3 regions of the Kitasatospora sp. NPDC101447 genome follow, and region 3 is predicted to be linked to each of the others. Evidence: riboswitches for the same ligand, from Rfam matches in the RefSeq annotation. Region 3 holds a riboswitch; each other region holds the start of a gene.
The links. A riboswitch is a leader RNA that binds a small molecule or an ion and turns the genes downstream of it on or off. The one in region 3 is predicted to bind thiamine pyrophosphate.
Positions count from the first base shown of each region.

Region 1: another riboswitch for thiamine pyrophosphate. It lies ahead of thiC (phosphomethylpyrimidine synthase ThiC); the one in region 3 lies ahead of ACIRST_RS29245 (cytosine permease).
Region 2: another riboswitch for thiamine pyrophosphate. It lies ahead of thiO (glycine oxidase ThiO); the one in region 3 lies ahead of ACIRST_RS29245 (cytosine permease).

Region 1 covers NZ_JBIWNL010000044.1:21,846-25,111, reverse strand. The annotation lists gene thiC (phosphomethylpyrimidine synthase ThiC) at 1-1,628, opposite strand, end outside; TPP riboswitch at 1,623-1,757, opposite strand; gene ACIRST_RS36935 (DUF5326 family protein) at 1,895-2,095, opposite strand; gene tenA (thiaminase II) at 2,402-3,088, opposite strand.
Region 2 covers NZ_JBIWNL010000007.1:252,342-255,607, reverse strand. The annotation lists gene ACIRST_RS13630 (Rv2175c family DNA-binding protein) at 1-93, opposite strand, end outside; gene ACIRST_RS13625 (FAD-dependent oxidoreductase) at 136-1,344, opposite strand; TPP riboswitch at 1,430-1,542, shown strand; gene thiO (glycine oxidase ThiO) at 1,546-2,718, shown strand; gene thiS (sulfur carrier protein ThiS) at 2,715-3,041, shown strand; gene ACIRST_RS13610 (thiazole synthase) at 3,043-3,266, shown strand, end outside.
Region 3 covers NZ_JBIWNL010000025.1:114,263-117,528, forward strand. The annotation lists gene ACIRST_RS29240 (glycerophosphodiester phosphodiesterase family protein) at 1-331, opposite strand, end outside; gene ACIRST_RS29245 (cytosine permease) at 505-1,953, opposite strand; TPP riboswitch at 1,946-2,092, opposite strand; gene ACIRST_RS29250 (S1C family serine protease) at 2,301-3,266, shown strand, end outside.

The sequences.
Region 1 (3,266 bases), on a different contig from region 3:
TGGGCCGTCTTGGCGGGTTCGGCGGGCAGCGTCTCGTCGTGGAAGTCGCGGGCGGTCTCCGGGTCGAGGGCCAGGTTGAACTGGTCCTCCCAGCGGAACTCGAAGCGGGCGTCGGAGAGCGCGTCGTCCCATTCCTGGGCGCCGGGGTGGCCCTTGGCGAGGTCGGCGGCGTGGGCGGCGATCTTGTAGGTGATCACGCCGGTCTTGACGTCGTCCCGGTTGGGCAGGCCCAGGTGCTCCTTGGGCGTGACGTAGCAGAGCATCGCGGTGCCCCACCAGGCGATCATCGCGGCGCCGATGCCCGAGGTGATGTGGTCGTAGCCGGGGGCGACGTCGGTGGTGAGCGGGCCGAGGGTGTAGAACGGCGCCTCGTCGCAGATCTCCTTCTGGAGATCCATGTTCTCCTTGATCTTGTGCATCGGGACGTGGCCCGGGCCCTCGATCATCACCTGGACGTCGCGCTCGCGGGCGATCCGGCCGAGCTCGCCGAGGGTCTGCAGTTCGGCGAACTGCGCCTCGTCGTTGGCGTCCGCGATCGAGCCGGGGCGCAGGCCGTCACCGAGCGAGAAGGTCACGTCGTAGGCGGCGAGGATGTCGCAGAGTTCCTCGAAGTTGGTGTAGAGGAAGTTCTCCTGGTGGTGCGCCAGGCACCAGGCGGCCATGATCGAGCCGCCGCGCGAGACGATGCCGGTCTTGCGGCGGGCGGTCAGCGGGACGTAGCGCAGCAGCACGCCGGCGTGGACGGTCATGTAGTCGACGCCCTGCTCGCACTGCTCGACGACGGTGTCCCGGTAGACGTCCCAGCTCAGCTCCTCGGCCTTGCCGTCCACCTTCTCCAGGGCCTGGTAGAGCGGCACGGTGCCGATCGGCACGGGGGAGTTGCGCAGGATCCACTCGCGGGTGGTGTGGATGTTGCGGCCGGTGGAGAGGTCCATGACGGTGTCGGCGCCCCAGCGGGTGGCCCAGGTCATCTTCTCCACCTCCTCCTCGATCGAGGAGGTGACGGCCGAGTTGCCGATGTTGGCGTTGATCTTCACCAGGAAGTTGGTGCCGATGATCGCCGGCTCCACCTCGGGGTGGTTCACGTTGACCGGGATGACGGCCCGGCCGCGGGCCACCTCGTCGCGCACGAACTCGGGCGCCAGACCCTCGCGGAGGGCCACGAACTCCATCTCCGGGGTCACCACGCCCCGCTTGGCGTACGCGAGTTGGGTGACGGCCGCACCGCCGCGGCCGCGCAGCGGACGGCGCGGGCGGCCGGGGAAGACGGCGTCCAGGTTGCGCAGGTTCCCGCCGCGCGGCGCGGTGTGCTTGATCCCGTCGTCCTCGGGGCGCGGCTCGCGGCCGTCGTACTCCTCGACGTCGCCGCGCTGGCGGATCCAGGCGTCGCGCAGCGCGGGCAGGCCGCGCCGCACGTCGGGCTCGTACGCCGGGTCGGTGTACGGGCCGGAGGTGTCGTACAGCGGGACGGACCTGCCGTTGGTGAGCCGCACCTCGCGGTAGGGGACCCGCAGGTCGGGGCGGGATCCCTCGCGGTAGGCCTTGCTCCAGGCCGGGGTCGGGTAGCCGGTGCGCTCGCTGCTGGGGGCGCTCCGGACAGACTGCGGCTGTGCGTCGAACGTGGTCATCTGACCTCTACTCCCTACGCCGGCATTACCCGGTCAGGTTCCTGCGGTCGACGCAGCCGTCGGTCCGTCCGTCGACGTCCCGGTCAGCGCCCTCTCAGCCCGGTGCTCCGAGCTCCCGCGTCGCAGGCGGTGTTGCCTGCACATGACGCCCAACACGGTAGCGAGCCGATCGCCGCTGGTCCAGAGCGGGTCCATTGGCCGGGAACGGCCGAGGCCCGGCTCCCCGTGACGGGGACCGGGCCTCAGGGCGGCGTTCGGGAGGGAGGTCAGCTCTTGGCGGCCTTCTTCACCAGGATCACCACGGCGGCCGCGATGCCGACCACCACCAGCAGCTTGATCGCGAAGCCCAGCAGCGTCCCGATCACCCCGAAGACGAAGGCGACGATGTTCCAGGCCAGCACCAGGACCAGCACCGGGATGACGATGTTGCGCACCCAGGAGGGCAGCGACTTCCAGAGCTCAGCCATGTCCGTTCCTCTTCTCCCCTCGGGCCGGCCGCCGTCCGGTGCCGGATCCCGCTTGCTTTCGATACTTCGATCGTACGGGGGCCGGAGTGCCGGAACGAGGCCCAACGGCCCGGAGAGAACCCCGAGATCACCCCGACCCCGACCCCCGGGGAACACCCCCGGGGATCTACGGGGACACCCCCTGGAAGGCCCCCGCCGAACGGCCGGGAACCGGTCCGCCGCCGGTCGGAACGGCGGTCGGAACGGCGGGCGGAGGGGCGGGCGGTCGGCGGGGGCCGCCGGATCCGCGGCAGGATCCGCCGCCGGTCAGACCGGCCAGCGCTCACCGCGCCAGGCGGCGTCCCAGAACATCCACTCGTAGCGTGAGGTGGTCACGAAGTGCTCGACCACCTTGCGGCGTTCGGCCGCGGAGAGCTCCTCGCCGATCCGGTCGGTGAGCGCCAGCACCCGGCGGACCACCGACTGGAACGCGTCGTCGCCGTAGGTCGCGATCCACTTGGCGTAGAGCGGGTCGGGGGAGCCCTGGGCGAGCAGGGCCCCGCCGACCCGGGCGTAGATCCAGTAGCAGGGCAGCACCGCGCCGACGGCCTCGGCGAAGGAGCCGCCGTAGACGGTGGCCAGCAGATAGCTGGTGTAGGCCCGGGTGGTGGGCAGCACGGGTTCGGCGGCGGCCTGCTCGGCGGTGCCGCCGAAGGCGGTCAGGAACTCCGCGTGCATGCCCTGCTCGGCGGCCAGTGCGCCGACCGCGTCGTCGGCGAAGGCCCGGACGTCCTCCTCGCCGGGCGCCTTGGCGGCGCAGACGGCGAGGGCGCGGGCGTAGTCGCGCAGGTAGTGCGAGTCCTGGACGACGAAGTGGCGGAAGGCCTCGCGCGGCAGGGTGCCGTCGGTGAGGCCGGCGAGGAAGGGGTGGGCCAGGATCTCGGCGTAGACCGGCTCGATGGCCGCCCAGAGTTCCTCGGTGAGGCTGCGTTCTTCGGTGAGGCTGCGGGTCATGCGGACGACCCTAGGCGAGCGCCCCGGCGGCGGCGGTCCCCGGCCACGGGCCGGACGGCGGGGCTCCGGCGGCGGGGTCCCCGGCCACCGGCCGGTCGGCCCTCCTCCGGGGGCGGGAGCGGGCCTTCGGCACCAATCCGCCGTGTGGTGGTTCCCCCGGGCGGTGCCGCCTGCCAGG
Region 2 (3,266 bases), on a different contig from region 3:
CTCGGTGACCCGCACCCCCCACTGCTCCGAGATGTCGGGGAGGTACATCCACTCGGGGACCAGGTCTTCAATCTTGCTTTCGATCTCGCTCACGTCACCAGACTGCCACCTCGGCGGCCCGTCGCGCACCAGCCGCTACCCGGCGACCGCCGACTTCAGGGGCACCGCCGGGTCCGCCGCGCGGGCCGGGTCCAGCGCCGTGCCGCGCTCGATCAGCTTCCGCCCCTGGGTGAGGTCGCGCGGCCGGTCCACGGTCAGCAGCGCGCTCGGCACGCCGCCCCGCAGCCACAGCACCGCCCAGGAGTCGTCCTGCGGGCCGCCGCGCCACAGCACCTCGTCGCCCTCGGCGTGCCGGCCCGCGTACTGGACCATCCGCCCGAACTGCTCCGACCAGAAGTACGGCACCGGGTCGTACGGCGGTGCGTCCGCGCCGAGGACGGCGGCGGCCACCGCCTCGCCGGACTGCAGCGCGTGGTCCCAGTGCTGGACGGCCAACCGGGCCCCGGCCCGGGCCGAGGGGTAGCTGACGCAGTCGCCGGCCGCGAAGACCCCGGGCAGGCCGGTGCGCAGCCGTGCGTCCACCACGACGGCGCCGGAGCCGTCCAGCTCGACGCCGGAGCCGGCCAGCCACTCCGTCGCGGGCCGGGCCCCGATGCCGACCACCACCTCGTCGGCGGGCAGGTGCGAGCCGTCCGCCAGCAGCACCGCGCCGGGCTCGACGGCGGCCACGCCGACCCCGCAGCGCAGGTCGACGCCGGCCTCGGTGTACCAGGCGGCCATCGCCGAGCCGATCACGGTCGGCAGCGCGCCGGGCAGCGGCGCCGGGCCCGCCTCGACCACGGTCACCTCGCAGCCCGCCGCACGGGCCGCGGTGGACACCTCGGCGCCGATCCAGCCCGCGCCGACCAGCACCAGCCGCAGACCGGGGCGCAGCAGCGCGCGCAGCGCCAGCGCGTCGTCCAGGGTGTGCAGCAGGTGCGCCCGCTCGGCACCGGGCAGGGCCCGCGGGACGGCGCCGGTGGCGATCACCAGCGAGCCGTACGGGAGGTCGCCGCCGTCCGTGTGCAGCACGCCGGGGGTGAGGCCGGTGGCCCGGACGCCGGTGCGGACCTCGATGCCGAGGTGCGCGTAGTCGATGTCCAGGGCGGTGCTGTCGCTCTTGCCGAGCAGCACGTCCTTGGAGAGCGGCGGCCGGTCGTACGGCGCGTGCGGCTCCTCGCCGACCAGCGTGATCCGCCCCCGCCACCCGCCCTGCCGCAGCTTCAGGGCGCACTGCGCCCCGGCCAGCCCGGCTCCGACGACGACCACCTGATCCGTTCCGCTCAGCTCTGCCACGCCCGTCACTGTACTCAGCACCACGCGGCGGCCCGGGGGCCGTCCCACCCTTCGTACGGCCCTTCGGCCGCCCCCGGCCCCGGCGTTATGGTGGGGGCACCATCACGGGAGCCCGGCGAACCGGGCTGAGAGGCGGGCTGGCACGGCCTGCGACCGTCCGAACCTGATCCGGGTCATACCGGCGAAGGGAGAAGAGCAGCTTTGACACGCATGCCATCGGACGTCCGCGCCGACGTCCTGGTGATCGGCGGGGGCATCATCGGCCTCGCCGTCGCCTGGCGGGCGGCGCAGCGCGGGCTGCGGACCGTCGTGGTCGACCCCTCCCCCGGCGGCGGGGCGGGCCTGGTCGCGGCCGGGATGCTCGCCCCGGTCACCGAGCTCCAGTACGGCGAGGAGCCGTTGCTGCGGCTCGGCATGGCCTCCAACGAGCGGTACGCGGCCTTCGCCGCCGAGCTCACCGAGGCGAGCGGCGGCCAGGACACCGGCTACCGGCGCTGCGGCACGATCGCCGTGGCGCTGGACTCCGACGACCGCGAGGAGCTGCGCGAACTGCACGCCTTCCACCAGCGGCTCGGCCTGGACTCGACGTGGCTGACCGGCCGGGAGGCCCGCAGGCTGGAGCCGATGCTCGCCCCCGGTGTGCGCGGCGGCCTGCACGTCGCGGACGACCACCAGGTGGACGGCCGGCGGATGCTCGCCGCCCTGCTGCTGGCCGGGGAGCGGGCGGGCGTCGTCGTCCGGCCCGCCGCAGCGGTGGAGCTGCTGGTCGAGGGCGGCCGCGCGGTCGGCGCCCGGCTGAGCACCGACGAGACCGTGACCGCCGACCAGGTCGTCCTCGCCGCCGGCCCGCACAGCCACCGGCTGGCCGGTCTGCCCGAGGGCGTGCTGCCCGCGATCCGCCCGGTGAAGGGGCAGGTGCTGCGCCTGCGCGTCCCCGACGCCTTCCGGCCGTTCCTCTCCCGCAACGTCCGCGCCGTGGTGCGCGGCCGGCACGTCTACCTGGTGCCGCGGGAGAACGGCGAGCTGGTGATCGGGGCGACCACCGAGGAGCAGGGCTACGACACCACCGTCACCGCCGGAGGGGTGTACGAACTCCTGCGCGACGCGCACGAGTTGGTCCCGGGGATCACCGAACTCCCGCTGGCGGAGACCTCGGCCGGGCTGCGTCCCGGCTCGCCCGACAACGCACCGCTGCTCGGCCCGACCGCCCTTCCCGGGCTGATCGCCGCCACCGGCCACTACCGCAACGGCGTGCTGCTCACCCCGGTGACCGCCGACCTGCTCTCCGAGTACCTGGCCACCGGCGAACTCCCGGAGTCGGCAAGGCCGTTCACCCCCACCCGGTTCTCCCCCGACCGCTCCACCACGAAGGCCCAGGCATGACCGAGACCGCACCGACCGGATCCGCACCGGCCGAGACCGCACCCGCGACGACCGCGACCGCGACCGCACCCACCGAGCCCGCGCCGCGCGGATCCGCGCCCGCCGGGACGGCGCCGACCGGGATCGTCCTGACCGTCAACGGCACGCCCCGCGAGCTGCCCGCCACGACCACCCTCGCCGAGCTGGTGGCCACCGTGAGCCGGGCCAACACCGGCGTCGCCGCCGCCCTCAACGAGGCCGTGGTGCCCCGCAGTTCGTGGTCCGAGACGCCGCTGAGCGCGGGCGACCGGATCGAGATCCTCACCGCCGTGCAGGGAGGCTGAGATGGCCGACGACCTGCTCACCATCGCCGGGACGACCTTCTCCTCCCGGCTGATCATGGGCACCGGCGGCGCGCCGAGCCTGGAGGTCCTGGAGCGCGCGCTGCTCGCCTCCGGCACCGAGCTGACCACCGTCGCGATGCGCCGGGTCGACGCCTCCACCCAGGGCTCCGTCCTGGACGTGCTGACCCGCAACGGCATCCGCGTGCTGCCCAACACGGCCGGCTG
Region 3 (3,266 bases):
GCCGGAGCACGCCGCGCAGCTCGGGGTCGGTGCTGGGGCGGCCGGTCTTCCAGGCGCCGAAGTCGTACGCCTCCAGCTCGGCGAGCGTCATCGCCGAGACGGTGCCCCGGCCGTTGGACACCCGGCCGATCCGCCGGTCGTGCACGCAGACCAGGTGGCCGTCGGCCGTCACCCGGACGTCGCACTCCACCGCGTCGGCGCCCTCGTCGAGCGCGCGCCGGAAGGCGGCGAGGGTGTGTTCGGGCAGGGCGTGGGAGGAACCGCGGTGGGCGATCACCTGGACGGGCAGCGCGGTGCGCGCCGCCGCCGAGGACAGGTCTGGGCTGGTCACAGGGCCAACGATAGGCGGCGGAGGTGACGGGGAGGCGAAGACGGTCCCAACCTGTGGGGCCGTCTGCCGGCTGCCGGGGGTCGCCGGGCGTCCACGCGGGGGACGCCCGGCGCCCGCGCGAGGGGTGCCCGGCGCGTCGGGTGACGGCGCGCCGGGCCCCGGGGCGCGGGGTGTCAGCGCGCCGTGCGGCGGGAGAGCGGGGTGAGCGCCCAGGTGGCCAGGGCGGGCACCAGGAAGGCGAACAGCGAGGCGGAGGTCCACTCCTGCGGGGTGAAGTGCAGGGCGTCCTGGGCCGAGGTCCAGAAGTCCGTCCACCAGTCCGCCACCTTGGTCGGCGCGATGAACTGGTAGACCGCGAAGCCCAGCACCCACGGCAGCAGCATCGTCCAGCGGGCCGGCGCGTCCTCGGCGAGGTTCCAGCCGCGGCGCCCGGCGCCGAGGAAGAAGTCCACTGCCAGCACCGCCAGCAGCGGCACGAACACCGAGCCGATCAGGCCCAGGAAGTTGTAGTAGCTGTCGGTGAACTTGTCGATCTGCAGTGCCAGCACGGTGGTCAGCACGCCGATCCCGCCGCTCAGCACCCGGCGGTCCACCTTCGGCAGCAGGTTCTGCACCGACATCGCGGTCGAGTACACGTTGGCGAAGGACTGGTCGGTCTCGCGCAGCACCAGCACCAGCAGGAACAGCCAGCCGGCCCAGACGCCGAGGAAGGAGTCGAAGATCTTGTCCGGGTCGCCGCCGGACTGCAGCAGCGCCATCAGGCCGAGCACGTAGCACCAGACCTGGGCGATCGTGTACCCGGAGAAGCTGCCCCAGAACGCCGAGCGCGCGGTGCGCGAGTGCCGGGTGTAGTCGGCGGCCAGCGGGACGAAGGAGACCGACACCGCGATCATCGCGTCGGTCGCGCCGAGGAAGCCGTGCCAGTTGCCGGCGCCCGGGTCCGGCACGCCCTGACGCCCCAGCTGGACGGTGAAGTACACCATCGCCACGGCCACCGCGCCGGCCACGAAGCGGCGCAGCACCGCGATCGAGCCCAGCGGCCAGATCGTCAGCGCGGTGGTCACAGCCCCCGCGAGCAGCACGAACAGCCAGCGGTAGCCGGTGGTGTGGGCGACGGTCTGGGCGCCCGCCGAGATGGTGAGCAGCTCGAAGACGCCCCAGCCGATGCACTGGACGATGTTCAGCACCGTCGGCAGGTACGACAGCCGGGTGCCGAACAGCCCGCGCAGGTTCGCCATCGCGGGGGCGCCGGTCCGGGCGCCGATCAGCGCGGCCACGCCGAGCATCGCGGTGCCGACGGCCGTGCCGACCACGATCGCGGTCACCGCGGCGGCCAGCGACAGCTCGCTGCCGGGGGCACCGAGCACGGTGGCGGCGGTGGAGAAGCCGATCAGGCTGACGCCCAGGTTCATCCAGAGCGCGAAGTGGTCGCGGAACCGCAGCGTGCGCGGCGGTTCGGTGTCCAGGACCAGCGGCGCCTCGACGCGTTCGAGGCGCTCGGGGCGGTCCAGGACGGCGGTCGCGGCACCCGTGCCGGCCGCGGGGCCGGAGGAATCCGCGGGGGCGGGGAAATCCTCGGAGCCGGAGGCACCCGAAGAAGAGGATGGCGAAGCAGACGGCATGGCCGATACTCCCTACGCCGGCATTACCCGGACAGGTTCCGGCGGTCTGCGCCCCCTCGACCGTGCGCCTCGCTCGCGTGGCGTACGGTCGACATGCGCACTCTCAGCCTGGTCGGTCCAAGCTCCCGCGTGTCAGTTTGGAGCGACAGGCTAACCGGCAGGGGGGCGAACGCCCAAGGCCACGGCGTGCGCGGTCCGCATCGCGGGACGCCAGGCGGGGAGGGGAGCCCCCGGCCGTCGGCACCGGCTAAGGATTCTTATGAGTTCTTCAGAGGGGTCCTTACGGCAATCGAATCGACAATGCGAAAAACTATGGTCCTTGGTTCTGCCAGCTATGGAGGTCGTCCGTGAGCACCGAGCGCGAGGTTGGGCCCACCGGGCCGCAGGGGGAGCAGCCCGCCGGCCAGGGGGCGGCTGAGTCGGCTCCCGACGGCCCCGCTCAGGGCGGGCACAAGCCGACCATGGCCTTCCGCCGGGTCACCGAGCCGGAGGCGGCGGCCGACGCCGTCGACGCCGCTCCGGCGGACGCGGCCCACGCCGGTGCCGCTCCGGCGGAGGGCGGCCACAAGCCGACCATGGCGTTCAGCCGGGTGCCCGAGTCCGCGGCCGAGCCGACGGCGTCGGAGCCGGCCCCCGAGGCCGCCGCGCCGGAGGGCGGGCACAAGCCCACCGTGGCCTTCACCAAGGTCCCCGCGCCGCAGGCCCCGGCCGAGGCACCCGTCGCAGCTGCTGCACCCGTCGCGCCGGTCGCCGAGGAGCCCGCCGTCGACCCGGCCACCGGGTACATCGACGCGCCGCCGCCGGTCCTGCCGCCCGCGCCGGCCGCTCCCTCGGCCCCGGTGCTGCCGCCGGCCGCCAACCCGTACGCCACGCCGACCCACGGCGTCCCCGCCGCCGGCGCGCACGACCCGTACGCCGCCGCGTCCGCCCCCGGCACCCCGGCAGCGCCCGGTGCGCCCGCCGCACACGGCCACCACCCGTTCGGCGCCGGCCAGCCGCTCGGCGGCTGGGGCCCGACCCACGACGCCACCTCCGGCGGCGCGGGCTACCCCGGCGGCCCGTCCGGCCCGCTCGGTTACCCGGCCGACTACCCCGGTGGCCCGACCGGCGGCGGCCCGCGCAAGAAGCGCGGGGGTCTGGTCGCCGTGATCGCGGCCGTCGCGCTGGTCGCCGGCGTGGCCGGCGGCGCCGTCGGCGTCACCGTGGCCGACCGCAACGGCAGCAGCAGCTCCGCGGACGACCACCGCAGCACGACCGTCCAGGCCAGCGACACCCAGAAGAACGAGCCCGCCCCCGGCTCGATCGCCGCCATC